Regions from separate parts of the Paenibacillus liaoningensis genome, predicted to be linked through region 2. Evidence: predicted binding sites of a transcription regulator. Region 2 holds the regulator's gene; the other holds the start of a gene.

Region 1 (7,563 bases), on a different contig from region 2:
GTACCCGAATATGATCCTTCGCAGACAAGTCCATCGCCGCTACAAAATAATCCGGCAGCTCCTCGCCAGGATGCGAATCCTTCCACTGCTGGGCAATCGGAACGAGCTGCTTGTCATAGCCAAGCCTGCTTTGGCGAAAATATTCAAAGGCAAAATACGGCTCAATGCCCGTCGAGGTGCCGACCATCGTTCCCGTGCTGCCCGTTGGCGCCTGCGTCAGCACCGTTACATTCCGAATGCCATGCTGCTCTACAGCAGCTCCAACCTCAGGATAGTGCGACGTCAAGCTTCGCATAAAGCCGCTTTGCAAAAATTTATCTGCCTCAAAGGCAGCAAAAGCGCCTTTCTCCGCCGCAATTTCCGTCGAAGCGAGATACGCCTCGCGGGCCATAAACCCATATAGCTTATCGAGAAAATCGAGAGACTCTGCGCTGCCATAACGGATTTGCAGCTTAATCAGTAGCTCCGCAAGCCCCATCGTGCCGAGCCCGACGCGGCGCTCGCGCTTCTGGTTCGCTTCATTTTCAGGAAAATGATACGGTGTGGTGTCAATGACGTTATCGAGAAAACGCACCGACCAACGCGTCACCTTCGCCAGCTCCTCCCAGTCGACATCATGCTGCTGCTCATTATAGAAACGCGACAGATTGACCGCTGAAAGATTGCAGACACCCCAGCCCGGCAGGCCCTGTTCACCACACGGATTAGTACTAGTAATCCGATTGAAATACCAGCTATTCGACATCTGATTATAATACTCCATAAAAACCACGCCGGGCTCTGCCGACTTCCACGCTGATTCAATTATCATGTGCCAGATATCACGGGCGCGGACCGTTTTGTACAAAATCACCTTTTTGCCAAGTGCCCGCCAAGCATCCAAATCCCCTGTCCAAAGCTCGTTGTACTGTGCATCCTTCGTATCGGGGAATACAAGCTCCCACTCTAAATCTTCCTTTACGGCTTTCATAAAAGCGTTGCTGACGCATACTGATAAATTCGCGTTCGTCACCTGGCCCATCGTCTGCTTGACTGTAATAAAATCCAGCACATCGGGATGCCAGTCGTTGATCATCAGCATTAAGGCGCCGCGGCGGCTGCCGCCCTGCTCAATCAACCCCGTCGTATAGCTGAACAGCCCTCCCCATGATACCGCCCCGCTTGATGCGCCATTTACCCCTGCGACAATGGCGCGGCGCGGGCGAAGCGACGATAGATTAATGCCAACGCCGCCCCCGCGCGCCATAATTTCCGTCATTTCCGTCAACGTCTTCATAATGCCGCCACGGCTGTCTGCCGGAGAAGGCAGCACATAACAGTTAAACAGCGTTAATTCCTCGCTGGCACCTGCCCCCGCTGCAATTCTGCCACCCGGCACGAGCTTCCAGTCGTCCAAAATATAGCGAAAACGTTCCGTCCATTCCGCCCGCTTCTCCTCGCTGCCCTCGACTCCGGCCACCGCCTTCGCCAGACGATCCCACATTTCCTCCGGCGCCTGCTCAATGGTCAGCGTCAGCTTCTCAACTGCAGCCGTTATACGCTCACCGTTTCGGAGCTGCACCTCCACCTGGTCCCCCTCACGGGCAACGATCTCTCCGACTTCCTTCGTCGGAAACTTCGGATCATCTTTTGTCAGCACCAGCACGATGTCTCCGGGCTTTGCGCTGTTGGAATCAGCATTTTTCCAGGCATAACGATCGAGAAAAATTTTCTCGCTGAGCCCCTCCAGCCTGCCGCTGCCTCTTCTATTTTCATTTAAGGTTTGTTTCTTCTCCATAAGTAACGCCGCCTCTCCTCACATTTGCAAAAACCCACCTATTTGCCCGCTAACACGGTGTCCCACAAATCCGATATATTGTGTCTAAATATCATTATAACATACTACATATTGTGTTTCTCCTTCATTTCCAGCCAAAAACGCCCAATTTTCTCGTTGGCCAAAGCCTGCGCTTTCCTTTGCTTGTCCTCACGCTTTTTTTGGCCCTTTCTTATGAATAGGCGATGAAAGGGCCATACTAGAAACAAAGATTGCAACCTACTCATTTTGTTCGATTGGACGATGAATGATTGGCTTTAACGATGAAAGGAGCTGCTCCCTTGTCTTCAGATATTAAACAACCGCTACACGGATCTTCCGCCGCTCCAGAAAGTGCACTAGTCACCCGCAAGCTTCATCCGCTCGTAGATTTGCAATATGACCGTTCCACTTTCGACGAGTTGCAAAGCCGTATTGCCAAAAACGGTCCATGGGATGACTGGACGTTATATCAGCTATCGATGGAAGCGGAGCAGGCGAAACGGATTGAAAGCTTCGAGCAGCTGCAATGCTTGCGCAGTCTGCCAATGCTTGAACCGATGCCTCATCAAATCTCGACCGCGCGCAAGGTGCTGCATGAAATGGGCGGACGCGCCATTCTCGCTGATGAGGTTGGCCTTGGCAAAACGATTGAAGCGGGGCTTGTGCTGAAGGAATACATCGTTCGCGGACTCGTACGCCGTACGCTCATTCTTGTGCCAGCCTCGCTTGTGCTGCAATGGGTGCGCGAGCTGAATCAGAAATTCGGCATTTCCGCCGTCGCTCAGAAAAAAGCCCACACATGGCATTATGACGTCGTCGTCGCTTCGATGGATACGGCTAAACGCGATCCGCATCGCGACGTCATTCTCGGTACCGACTACGATATGGTCATCATCGACGAGGCGCATAAGCTCAAAAACAAAAAAACGACCAACTACCAGTTCGTCACCGAGCTGCGCAAAAAATATTGTCTGCTGCTCACCGCAACGCCGGTGCAAAACAATTTGGATGAGCTGTACAATTTGATCACTCTGCTCAAGCCTGGCCAGCTCGGCCGCCAAAGCGAGTTCGCCGCCAACTTTGTCGTTGACAAGCGTCTTCCGAAAAACGAGGAGCAGCTGCAAACGGCGCTGTCCAGCATTATGATCCGCAATCGCCGCGGCGACGGCGGCATTTCTTTTACGAAGCGTTTTGTGAAAAATATTCCGCTGCAGCTGTCAGCTGACGAGCAGGCGCTTTACGACGCAGTGACCGCCTTCGTGCATGAACGCTACGATGAGAGCGGCCCCGACCTGAGCAGCATGCTGTCCTTGGTCACGCTCCAGCGCGAAGTTTGCAGCAGCCGCGATGCTGTCTTCCTGACTCTCGTCAATATGTTCAAAAAGACGGCTGAGGATTCACCCGTCCGCGCAAAAATATGGGAGCTCGTCGAGTTTATTAAAAAAATTGAAGCCAATACGAAGGCGGAGAAGGCGCTTGAGCTCGTTAAGGAAATGAACGATAAAGTTATTATTTTCACCGAGTATCGGGCTACGCAGGAGTATTTGCTGCAATATTTCCGTTCTCACGACATGATTGCCGTCCCTTACAGGGGCGGGATGAACCGCGGCAAAAAGGATTGGATGATGGACCTGTTCCGCGGCCGGGCCCAAGTATTGATTGCAACAGAGGCGGGCGGCGAAGGCATCAATTTGCAGTTTTGCCACCATATGATCAACTTCGATCTGCCGTGGAACCCGATGCGCGTAGAGCAGCGGATTGGCCGCGTCCACCGGCTTGGACAAACCGAGGATGTGAAAATTTACAACCTATGCACCCTCGGTACGATAGAGGAGCATATTGTGCATTTGCTGCATGAAAAAATTAATATGTTTGAGCTTGTGATTGGCGAGCTGGATCATATTTTGGAGCGTTTTGAGAAAAAGGATGGCTCGCTGGAGCAGCAGCTTGCCCGCATGCTGCTCGAATCAGGCGGCAGCGAAACGGAGCTGCGCGAGAAAATTAGCGATCTCGCCTCCTCGATTACGCAAATTCGCGATGAAGTGCAGCAAGGCCCTGAGCTGCAGGCAAGCGCGCAAATAGTGTCACAAATGACAGCCCTCGGGCAGACGGTGGAGATTAGACATGAATGAGAAGCAGGTACACAAGTTTGTACAGCGATATTTGGAGGCGACGCAGTGCCAGGTTTTGGAGAAATCGCCCTGCCATTTCACCGTAAAACTGTCTCCTGATGCGGATCGGGAGCTGACGAACCGCCCGTACTACTGGAGCTTCGTTGACCGTACGAATGCCGCTCCCGAGACGATGACCTACCTGCTCGTAACCGACCGCGAAAAATATGACGCCGCTCAAGCCGGGACACTGCCCGCGCAGCAGCGCTTGCCGGGCGGTGCCGTTGGGACGGCGGACATAGTAGCTGGCGCTGCAGGAAACGTAGGTGCAGCAGCGTTTCCCGGTGCAGCAAGCAGCGTGAGGCCTGATGCGGGCATAGGCCCCGCAAATACAATTGCAAGTCCAACCGTCCACGGTGATACGGCAGGTTTAGCATCAACCTCGACGGCGCCAGCGAGTTCTGGTCCTGCAGCCGGCCCTGCCGAAAGTGCCGATAGCAGTGCCAGCACAGCGGCAGCCGACACGGGCCAAGCGGCAGCAGCTGATGCAGCGCTTGGCCGCTCGCTCGGCTTCGTGCACGGCAATATCAATCAGACGGGGCTGCGCATTCCGCGCGAGGAAATGTATTTCGGCTCGCGCAAGCTGGATCAGCTGTTTGGTGCGGCAAAATCGAAGGGCAGCTACGTCTTTCTTTTTCAAGAACCGGAACGCGGTGCCGCCTCTCCCTACAGCTCTACCCCTTACACCGCCTGGCTCGGCATCAATATGCGCGTAGAGTTCGCCTGCGACCGCAAGCGCGAGGAAATACACAGCTACGGCATTTCGCTGGCAACGGGGCATTGCACCGAGCAGTTCCATGATCGGCTTCAGCGCCTCAGGCTCACGCCGCGCCTGCCCGCGAACATTCATTTGGCGAAAAATGGCCTTTCCTTTAACAAGGCGCTGTCTATTATGGAGCAGGCGCTCGAACGCAAGCTGAAAAGCTACGATTATGAATGGGCAGGCGCCGCAACCGAGCGGCTGGAAGAGGAGCTGGAACGCATCCGGCTGTATTATGAGCCGTTAATTGAGCATGCGGCTGACGATGAGCTGAAGCAAAGCGTACGCGAGCAGTACGAACAGCGCCAATCGGAAATTCGCTGGCAATATGAGCCCCGCGTGACGGCTTCCGCCATTAACTGCGGTATTTTCCATCTGGAAGGTATCGAATAGACAAAGATCAGACCCGATCCGCACCATTGCGGCAAAAAAAGAACGGGACAGGCTGCTGCATGCCTGACACATTCCAACAGCCTTCTCCCGCTCTGCCTTTTATAATGAAGCTGCGAGTTAATAATAGGCAGCATTCGCCACTTTAGCGATCTGCCTCATGAAGAAAAGGGTGAATTTATTGCTGAGCCAAATTCGGAAGCTAATGATCGGCGCATTATTATTAAGCGCTTTATTATGGACAAGCAGCCTCCAACTCCTGCAAGCTGCCGCCATGCCGGAGCAGGAACAAGCAGGCCAATCGTCCCTCCTCGCCCATGCAAAGGCATGGACCGAACAGCTCGCAGCTCAGCCTGCTTTTAAAAGCTGGCAAGGCGCAACGCTCAGCATATCCGCACTTGGCCCTGGCACACACAGCTGGATGGCCAGCGTTATTCAGCACAAAAAAACCGTCGGCTACCTCGTTGTCCATGCAACGGAGAGCGGCGGGTTTGTTTTAGGTGAATATGGGCTTGGCGACTATCTGTATAATTTAACGACGCTGCAGCAATCGCTTCAGCGGCTTGAACTCATTCCATCTGCCATTACGAGTACGCCGCTATATGTCCATCCCCTGCTGTCCGTGTGGAAAATTTCCGGCAAGTCCACTGCATTTACCGATGCCATGAGCGGTGAAGCGCTGCCGCTGAATGATTCTCTCTGGAGCGCCGAGGCAAGTCAGGAGCTCAAGCTTATTCAAGTACAAACGCCTATGACCGCCACTGCGGGCATTGCCAAAGCGGTATCCAATTCCTCATTCAGCCCTTACGAGAAGCTGCAATGGCTGACAGATGCTCCTGTAGACAAGGCTGAATCCAAAGGCTCAATAAAGCTGCTGCACATTTTGGACAAAAAGAAACACCTTACCTATACAGCGGCAAGGTTTAATGGCGACATGCTGTATGTGTGGTCGGCAACGGGCTATCACAGCTGGAATAACGGCGCTGTCTACGTTGCCCTTGAAACAGACGAGCTAGGCGAAAGCCAGCGTTATGTGCCGCTTTCGCTGCTTCTTGAGCTAGGCGACTTTTACCGCTGACGCTCGCTTTTTCCCCGCCACCACATCATTAGACTGACAGGACCCCAGCCGAACCAGCGCGTCAGCCATGGCTCCCTTATCGCCTTCGCTGACGCTTTCATTTGCTTGCGTTCCCCTTTTGGCTTTTCCATATATTCCACAACCTGAACGGTCACATATTTAATTAAATCATCCCCGCTGGCCATTTCTGTCGCTCTCCTTTTTTGCTTAAGTATCAAGACAGTCGCTTCTTAGGACAGTTGTTTCTCACACCCATTGATGATATCAGTTTGCCCTGTCATCTCCAAACATAAACATGCATGAGATTTCCTCCATTGAGCCACGATATAGCTAAGAAAAAAGCCTTTCAAAAGGAGGATGGCATGTGCTTGCTTGCTTTAGATGTTTGATCATTACACTGCTCTTCTGCCTTCCTGCCCATTCCGCATCAATGGCAGCAGAAGAACATAACGCTTCAAAAGACGATGCGGCTCCACCCTCCCAACAATCCGCCCCACATGCTGGGCATTGGACTATGCCTTCTTCCGTCGTACTCATTGATGCAGGACATGGCGGCATAGATGGCGGTGCAACAGCTGGAGGCGTAGTGGAAAAAGACATTAACCTTGCTGTAGCCAAAAAGCTTTATTTGCTTCTAAACAGCCAAGGCATTACCGCCGTGCTGAATCGCACGGACGATTATGCGCTTAGCGACGATAATCGCTGGCATATTAGCGGCTCCCGTCATCGGCGCGATTTGTCGCAACGGCGGCAGCTTACTGAGGAAATTCCTACGCAGCTGCTCGTCAGCCTGCATGTCAATTCGACACCCGACCGCTCGGAACGCGGGCCGCTGGTGCTGCATCAGAGCAGCGGAGAAAGCGCCCTGCTTGCTTTCTGTATTCAGGACACGCTTAATCGCCAGCAGCGTACACGCTTTCTCCCAAGGGAAGGCAAGCCGTTTTATTTACTTAGACGCGTATACCAGCCAGCCGTTATTGTAGAAATGGGCTTCGTCAGCAATAGCGATGATCGAACGATGCTCACCGACCCCCGTGAGCAGCTGCACATCGCATCAGCGATCGCTTCCGGAATTCGGCAATACAAGCTGATCACCAAATGATTGCAGCACCATATCCGATAGCTTGACGATGGAAACAGCGGTGTTCATGGCAGGTATCGACTGTCTTAGAACAGCCGCTGTTTTTTTGCCTGGAGGCCCCACATGACCGATTACGACGCAGGTAACATGCGTAGCGAGATGCTTTTGCACTTCATTCATTTGCTTGCTAATATGCTGCACCGTATACACATCATCGAGAAAAACATCGTTGGACAGCAGCGGTACGCCAACCTCCTTGGATACCTTCGGTACAACGGTCTTATA
Region 2 (7,563 bases):
ATCAGCAGCTTGGGATCAATCATTTTCCTAAGCATCGTGTCCATTTGAATAAGGAGAATAACGGAATTCAGACGCTGAAACACATCATTTTCCATCCCCCTGTCAAAAAACTCCCTCACCTGTTCATTGCGCAGCTCAACCTCATTTGAAAGCCTGTCATATAAGTGTGGATACAGGCTGCTTAACTCCTGCAAGAAAATATCAGACAAGTAAGCCGCTATAAGCAAAGACTGCTGGAACACTTTATCAAAGGATTTGACATAGGACAAATGATCGGTCAAGGTCCAGTCCTGCACCATGTCCGAAATATATGCCACGTAGCGACCTACAACCGCTTCAATGATCTCATCCTTGGAAGCAAAATATTTATACATGGTCGCCTTGCTGATATCCATATATTTAGCTGCATCATCCATCTTCAGCGAGGAAAATCCGTTTTTTTGCAGCACGGGTATAATCTTCATAATTAGCTTTTGGATCGTTTTATTTCTCTTCTCCAATGAAGGGGATTTCGTATCCATGGGGTAAAGCCTCCTAATTCTTCATACCTCGAATTATAACCCAATCCCACAAAAATTTGAACAATGTGTACTAATTGAACTTTTTTAGATTATTTAGTTTACTTTTTAGCTTTTCACATGCTATTGTTATCTTCAAGAAATGTAGAAACAAAAAGGAGGCTTGAACACGATGGAAACTTTGGCATTGGGTAGTCAAGGACTGCAAGTATCCCGTTTGGGATTAGGATGTATGGGAATGTCCGAATTTTATGGGGCAACGGATGAGCCAGAGTCTTTAAGCACGCTAAGTCACGCTCTGGAGTTAGGCATTACGTTTTTTGATACGGCGGATATTTACGGTTATGACGAGGACGGCATCGGTGCAAATGAAAAGTTGGTTGGTAAAGGGTTAAGGACACATCGTCAAGCCGTGCAGATTGCAACGAAATTTGGCTCCATACGCAATAAAACACAGCATCTAGGCTACAATGGAACGCCGCAGTATGTGAAGCAAGCCTGTGAGGCTAGTTTGCATCGCTTAGGCACAGACTACATCGATCTGTATTACTTGCATAGGGCAGATCCTAATGTTCCGATCACAGAGACGGTTGGTGCCATGGCTGAGCTCGTGAAAGAAGGAAAAGTCCGCTATTTGGGCCTGTCAGAAGTAACCTCTCTACAATTGGCCGATGCTCACGCTGTCTTTCCCATTACAGCCGTTCAAACGGAATATTCCTTATGGTCCAGAGAGCCTGAGCTTGGTATATTGAATGCTTGCAGAGAATTAGGCGTCGGTTTTGTCCCCTACAGTCCGCTTGGAAGAGGATTTTTGACTGGCACTCTCTCAAGTCGAAGCCAACTGGCACAAAGCGACTGGCGGATGTATAATCCCCGGTTTTCTGATGAGGCATTCGAACAAAATAAAAATATCGTCCATGGGATACAGCTGCTCGCCCAGCAAAAAGGAGTGACTCCCGCCCAAATCGCACTAGCTTGGGTAACCGCGCAAGGTAGCGATATCGTTCCGATTCCGGGCACAAAGCGCGTGAAATATTTGCAGCAAAATGTAGAGGCATTATCCATCCGCTTAACATCTGAAGAGCTATCCAGCTTGAATGAGCTTGCTCCTGTCGGCAGCACCTTCGGCAGCCGTTATTAAGCATGACAGGCTCATCATATTGAAAATGGAATAAACGCAAAGACGCCAGCCTTAACGGCTGGCGTCTTGTACAAGCTGCTGCATCAGTCTTTTCTGTCGTTGCTTCCCCCTTGCATACCGGCATAATAAGGCTCTCCCGGATCAAGGTCGAGGACGACGCGTCGTGGTGCGGCAAGAGCATATTGATGCTCACAGCGCCAGCGTATGTCCTCGGTTCCGCCGACCGTCTCTCCATCGTTGATAACATCCCCATTTTCAAATAAATAATAGGCGATATTCCCAAAATTTTGGGCTACCTCGTTAGGGTCTAAATCATAAAAGTGGCACTGCACATCCGGAATGCCGATTGCTGCAAGCCCTAGTGTATCCATTAACCATTCCTCGCGCTCGCTAGCTGTTAACCCTACATTATAGAAGCGAAAATTCATCGCACCGTACAACAAATTACCTTGCTCCAACATATCCAAATAGACGTTCGGCTCAACCAGCTTATCGCTCTCCTCTTCAAGAACTTGTTGCTCTTCCGGGCTTAGATCTTCAAACTGCTCATCCACATGTGTAGTCAACCATCAGCCTCTCCTTATATTCAAATATAAATGCTCGATATCATTTTATTTTAATAGGAAACACAGCCATGAACAACTTCACCAATTATAGGTTCCGATTTCAAATCAAAAAAAAAGGCCGAAGCCAGAAGCATCCTCTGCCCCTCACCCCAGCCTTCCTTAGCTATCAAGTTGCTATTGCCGCTATTTCCATACGACTTCCTCGCCGTAGTTTTTGCCCCAATCGTACATCATGCGCAGCACAGGCATCAGGCTTTCGCCGTAAGCCGTTAACGTATATTCCACTCGCGGCGGAACCTCCGCATACACTTTGCGCTCAACCAGCAAATCCTCCTCCAGCTCGCGGAGCTGATTCGTCAGCATTTTCTGGGTGATATGGGGAATCATTTTCTTCAGCTCACTGAAACGTTTCGTTCCTTCAAGACCAAGATGCCACAATATGATCAGCTTCCACTTGCCCCCAATGACGGCCAGCGTAAGCTCCTTCTCGCAGTTGATTTCACGTAAATTAATACGTTCCTTTAATTCCTGAGCCATATCCATTCCCCCTCCTTCCCAGTATACATGATGAAGCAGCTTCCAGCTATGCTGCGCGCCACCTGCTACTCCAGATTCGCGTGATTGCTGTACATGGTGTTGCCGCTAAGCCCTTTCTTCTCCATCAAGCTAAGAATAACCGCATCATAGAAAATTAGAAGGCCTTGTTCAAAAAGAGAAGCCATCGGCTGCACGGTCTGCTTGGCCCCATCCTGCTCTTCCTTCGCCGCAGCTTGCAGCGTTACGACGATATGCGCCGCACGTCCAAGCGCCGACTCTGGATTCGTCGTAATGACAGCCAGCTTGCCGCCGAGCGCCTCCGCCTTTTGTGCCATCGCAATGAGGCTGCTCGTCCCGCCTGAGCCCGAACCCAACACAAGTACATCGTCTTTGCCGAGTGCACGCGTCACCGTCTCGCCAGCCACATAAGCGTCAAAGCCCATATGCACGAGCCGCATTGCAAAAGCTTTGCCCATCAGGCCTGAGCGTCCAGCGCCTGAGACGAAAACACGCGGCGCGCGCATAATCGCATCAGCCAGCTCGCCTGCGGCTTCATCCGGAATGAGCTGCGTCAGCCGCTCCAGCTCCTGTACGATTTCTCCTGCAAGCTGACTAATACGCATCAGCTTTAGGCCTGTTTGATCCACTGCTGCATTTGCGATGCAGTTGCGGATTTATTTTCAACACCCGTAATTCCGCCGCCTACGATAACCAGATCAGGCTTTGCCGAAATAACCTCTTGCAGCGTATCGATTTTGATGCCGCCTGCGATTGCGGTTTTAGCTTGTTTTACAACACGCTTGATCGCTGCCAGCTCTTCGAAGGAGTTTTTGCCTTCTGCCTGGTGATCATAGCCGGAATGGACACAAATATAGTCTACCCCAAGCGCATCAATTTCTGCTGCACGGGCTTCAATATTTTTCACATTAATCATATCGACCATAATTTTGTTGCCCTGCTTGCGAGCTTCTTCAACCGCGCCCCTAATGGTGGAGTCGTCGGAAACACCAAGAACGGTAATAATGTCCGCACCCGCTTCGGAAGCCTTCATCACTTCATAGCCGCCAGCGTCCATAATTTTCAGATCGGCCAGCACTTTGAGGTTAGGGAAAGCTTCTTTAATCGCTTTTACCGCATGCAGACCCTCGTTGATAACGATAGGTGTTCCGATTTCAACGATGTCGATAAACGACTCAACCTCTTTGACCAAAACCTTTGCTTCCTCAATGTTCACCAAATCAAGCGCCAATTGCAATTCCATGTATACGCACACTCCTTTATCAAATGTTGGAAATTGTTAACCTTGCTACAGGTTTTAGTCTAGCCCCTTTCCGACATTTGAGGAAGTACGCACTTGAAAGTGGTGTAGTTACTTGAAGGATACTATTGCGGTTTATCAGGCTTTCTAGACAATTGTATAGTTCACCCAGCTGCCTTGAACCGCATCCATTTTAGCGAAAAATTGTTGGGCCCGCTTATTTTGCGGAGCTGTTATCCAGAACATATGAGCAAAGCCTTGCTCCTGTGTGTACGTTCTGCATGTCAAAAATAGCGCTTCCTCCACTTCCGTATCCCGATACGGCTCCAGCAGAAAAAAGTCATTCATTAGCGTAATCCGCGCTGTCTTCATTGTACTAATCGTAAAATATAAAGTAGCAAAGCCAATCAGCTGCTGCTCCTTCTCTACGACAAACTGGATACCGCCCTGCTTTTCCAGCAGCTGCTCAATTAATTGATGAATTTCTGGTGTGCCCGGCCAAGGATTTTGATAGAAGCCTACGATATAGTCGTGCATTAATTCGGTCAAGCTGCCGATATCCTTCTTTTCCGCCAGCCTAATTTTGAATGACATATAAAAAAACCTCCCTTTCAACAATGAATAATTATACACTTAACTGTTTTAATATTCAACTCACTATTGTTTAAGGCGTTCTAACGCAAAAAAACAAAAAAACAAAAAAACAACGCCTGGAGCGGCGCTGTTTTCTCCAATCTATTCATACCGCTGCTTCGGAAGCAGCATTAGATTTAATCCTTCATTCCATTGGGTGAGCTGTCCTTCGACAGCAGACTGCTAAGCTCCTTCATGAACATATCGATGTCCTTGAACTGCCGATAAACAGAAGCAAAACGGACATAAGCTACTTCATCTACTGGATACAGCTGTCCCATCACCAGTTCGCCAATGACACGGCTCTCCACCTCGGCGTGTGCAGTTGTGCGCAGCTCCTTCTCTACCTCAGAAACGACAACCTCCAGCCTTTCAGCGGGCACGGGGCGCTTCTCGCAAGCACGGATTAAACCACGCAAAATTTTATCACGGCTGAACTCTTCACGGCTGCCATCCTTCTTGATGACAACGAGCGGCGTTTCCTCAATCATCTCGAACGTCGTGAAGCGGCTTTTGCATTTCTCACATTCCCGGCGGCGGCGAATGGACTTGTTCTCGTTAGCGGGACGCGAATCCAGCACCTTCGTTCCGGAGTAGTCGCAATATGGACACTTCATTCTCTTTTCCTCCCTTCTAAGCTATCCCTAAAAATTACCAAACAATCCCTGTAATGAAGTTCGGATTTTCGCACATAATACTTTTACCAACCGCGAGGAGGTGAACACACATGAGCGCAAACCGCAGCAGCAACCAACTGGTTGTACCACAAGCGACAGCAGCACTCGACCAAATGAAATTCGAGGTTGCTCAAGAGCTTGGAATCGCGATTCCACAAGACGGTTACTACGGTAACATGGCTACAAAGGACGCTGGTTCCATCGGAGGGTACATTACCCGCCGTCTGGTACAAATCGCTGAGCAATCCCTTGCAGGGGGCTCCCATTAATAAATAGCTCTTGTAATAACAGACAGCTTTGGCTGCTTAAGTCCTGAAGTGACGAGCAGCCAAAGCTTCTTCCTGTTTACGGCTCAAGTTCCGGGTACAAGTCTTTGTACTTATTATAATACTTCACGACCTTTTGTACATAATCGCGTGTTTCTTTATATGGAATTTTAGCGGCTTCTTCGAACGTGCCGTCCCATTCCCCCGAATCGAGCCATTGCCGGACTTTACCTGGTCCTGCATTGTAGGCAGCAATGACAACGATATTATTTTCATCAAATTGTTTGTGCAGTGAAGCCAGATACCATACCCCCAGCTCGATGCTCACATCAGCACGATTGCGCAGCGTCTCCTCTGTCACCTGCTCGAAGCCTGCCTTCTCGACAATCCATTTGGCGGTGGTCGGCATAATTTGCATCAGTCCGAGCGCACCTTTCTTCGAAACTTTGCCCGTCTGGAAATTCGTCTCCGCTTTAATAATGGCCGCCACCAGATGGGGATCAACCTGATAGCTAATGGCACTTGCCCGAATATCGGCCTTATAATCAATAGGATAGAGCTTCTTGAGCATCCATGCGGGCTGAGCGACAATAATGACAACTATGATAATAAATAATAGCAAAAACAGCCTTCTACGAGCGACCTTTCTTCTCTTGGCCCTCAGCATGTATGACCCATGCTCTGCCAAAACGCCTGAACCTGCTCCCTCGTCTGCGTCAGCGTTCCACTGTTGTCGATGACCCAATTAGCTCTGCGCTTCTTCTCTTCCATGCTCAGTTGCAGCCCCATGCGCCGCCTTGCTTCCTGCTCATCTACGTTGTTGCGCGCCATCAGGCGCTCCAACTGGATATGCTCTGGCACATACACAACAAGCACGCCTTCATATAAATGGTCCTGCTCCGTCTCATACAGCAGCGGAATATCAGCAACGACCAGCTTGCCTGGATGCTGCCGTTCATAGTCAGCCATTCGCTGCTGCATCGTAGACCGAATAGCCGGATGCAAAATCGCCTCAAGCTGCCCCAGCTGCGCTTTATTATTAAATACGATTTGGCCGAGCGCTGCCCGATCAAGTGTACCGTCTTTATGTAACACAGCTTGTCCAAACGCAGAGGCGACCGCCGCTAGAGCGGGCTCCCCTGGCAAAACAACTTCCCTTGCTACCTGATCGGCATCCACCAGCAGCGCTCCAAGCTCCACTAATAGGTGGGCAACGGTGCTTTTTCCAGTAGCAATGCCGCCGGTTAATCCGATCCTCATGCCCTTCCACCTCATCTTTACAGCAGCTTTGATATTCCAATCATAATAAGCAAAATGCCTGGCAGTACCGCCAGCGCCTGCATGCCCTTCCAATGCGAGAAGCGAAAGCCGAAGCTGATGCCCCCTAGCAAAAATAGGGCGCTAGCCGCAGCAATCACAATCGCTGTCAGCAAAGCAGGCAAACCAATCATCGCGGCCCCGATTCCTGCGCCGAAAGCATCGAGCGATAGCGCTACGCCGAGCATAATCGCCTCGGAGGCGGAAATCGTGCCCGACTTATCAACGTCAGCAGCCTGCGGTGTCCGTAAAATCTGAATGACAAGCCCAATGCGTTTCAGCTCAACAATCACAACGAGCACCGGATGGCTTGCCTCCGCAGCGTTTGTTTCTACTGCCGCCAGATCGGAACGATCCTCTGAAACCGGGCCGCTAGCACCAGAAGCGGCAGACGCATTTTCCACATCCACCTTCTTGCTTTCATGGCGATTTCGCCGCAGCTGAAGCAGCGCCCAACAGCCAATACCCATCAGCACGATGGCGCCAATCAAGCTTGCCGAGCCTGGCGACAAATAATTGGCGATAACGCTGCCTAGCTTCATAGACAATAAAATGATCAGGCCTGAACAGCACGCGATAATCAGCACGGACAGCAACGGGATGCGAATGCGGCGCAAACCATACGTAATGCCAACACCGAAGCCGTCCAC

The links. Region 2 encodes NrdR, which represses ribonucleotide reductase genes. Its sites were predicted from a motif close to AACACNATATATNGTGTT; they were not measured.
Region 1: the regulator NrdR is predicted to act here: its motif matches at 1,878-1,895, upstream of AC6B99_RS07630 (adenosylcobalamin-dependent ribonucleoside-diphosphate reductase).

Annotation. Positions count from the first base shown of each region.
Region 1 covers NZ_JCAALU010000004.1:320,722-328,284, reverse strand. The annotation lists gene AC6B99_RS07630 (adenosylcobalamin-dependent ribonucleoside-diphosphate reductase) at 1-1,777, opposite strand, end outside; gene AC6B99_RS07625 (DEAD/DEAH box helicase) at 2,080-3,930, shown strand; gene AC6B99_RS07620 (YqhG family protein) at 3,923-5,122, shown strand; gene AC6B99_RS07615 (hypothetical protein) at 5,301-6,197, shown strand; gene AC6B99_RS07610 (YqzE family protein) at 6,188-6,382, opposite strand; gene AC6B99_RS07605 (N-acetylmuramoyl-L-alanine amidase family protein) at 6,562-7,299, shown strand; gene AC6B99_RS07600 (divergent polysaccharide deacetylase family protein) at 7,252-7,563, opposite strand, start outside.
Region 2 covers NZ_JCAALU010000005.1:281,823-289,385, reverse strand. The annotation lists gene AC6B99_RS09105 (TetR/AcrR family transcriptional regulator) at 1-521, opposite strand, end outside; gene AC6B99_RS09100 (aldo/keto reductase) at 691-1,659, shown strand; gene AC6B99_RS09095 (DUF4261 domain-containing protein) at 1,743-2,225, opposite strand; gene AC6B99_RS09090 (winged helix-turn-helix transcriptional regulator) at 2,409-2,762, opposite strand; gene hxlB (6-phospho-3-hexuloisomerase) at 2,828-3,385, opposite strand; gene hxlA (3-hexulose-6-phosphate synthase) at 3,391-4,023, opposite strand; gene AC6B99_RS09075 (GNAT family N-acetyltransferase) at 4,168-4,614, opposite strand; gene nrdR (transcriptional regulator NrdR) at 4,791-5,270, opposite strand; gene AC6B99_RS09065 (alpha/beta-type small acid-soluble spore protein) at 5,381-5,599, shown strand; gene AC6B99_RS09060 (lytic transglycosylase domain-containing protein) at 5,676-6,218, opposite strand; gene coaE (dephospho-CoA kinase) at 6,257-6,856, opposite strand; gene AC6B99_RS09050 (MntP/YtaF family protein) at 6,874-7,563, opposite strand, start outside.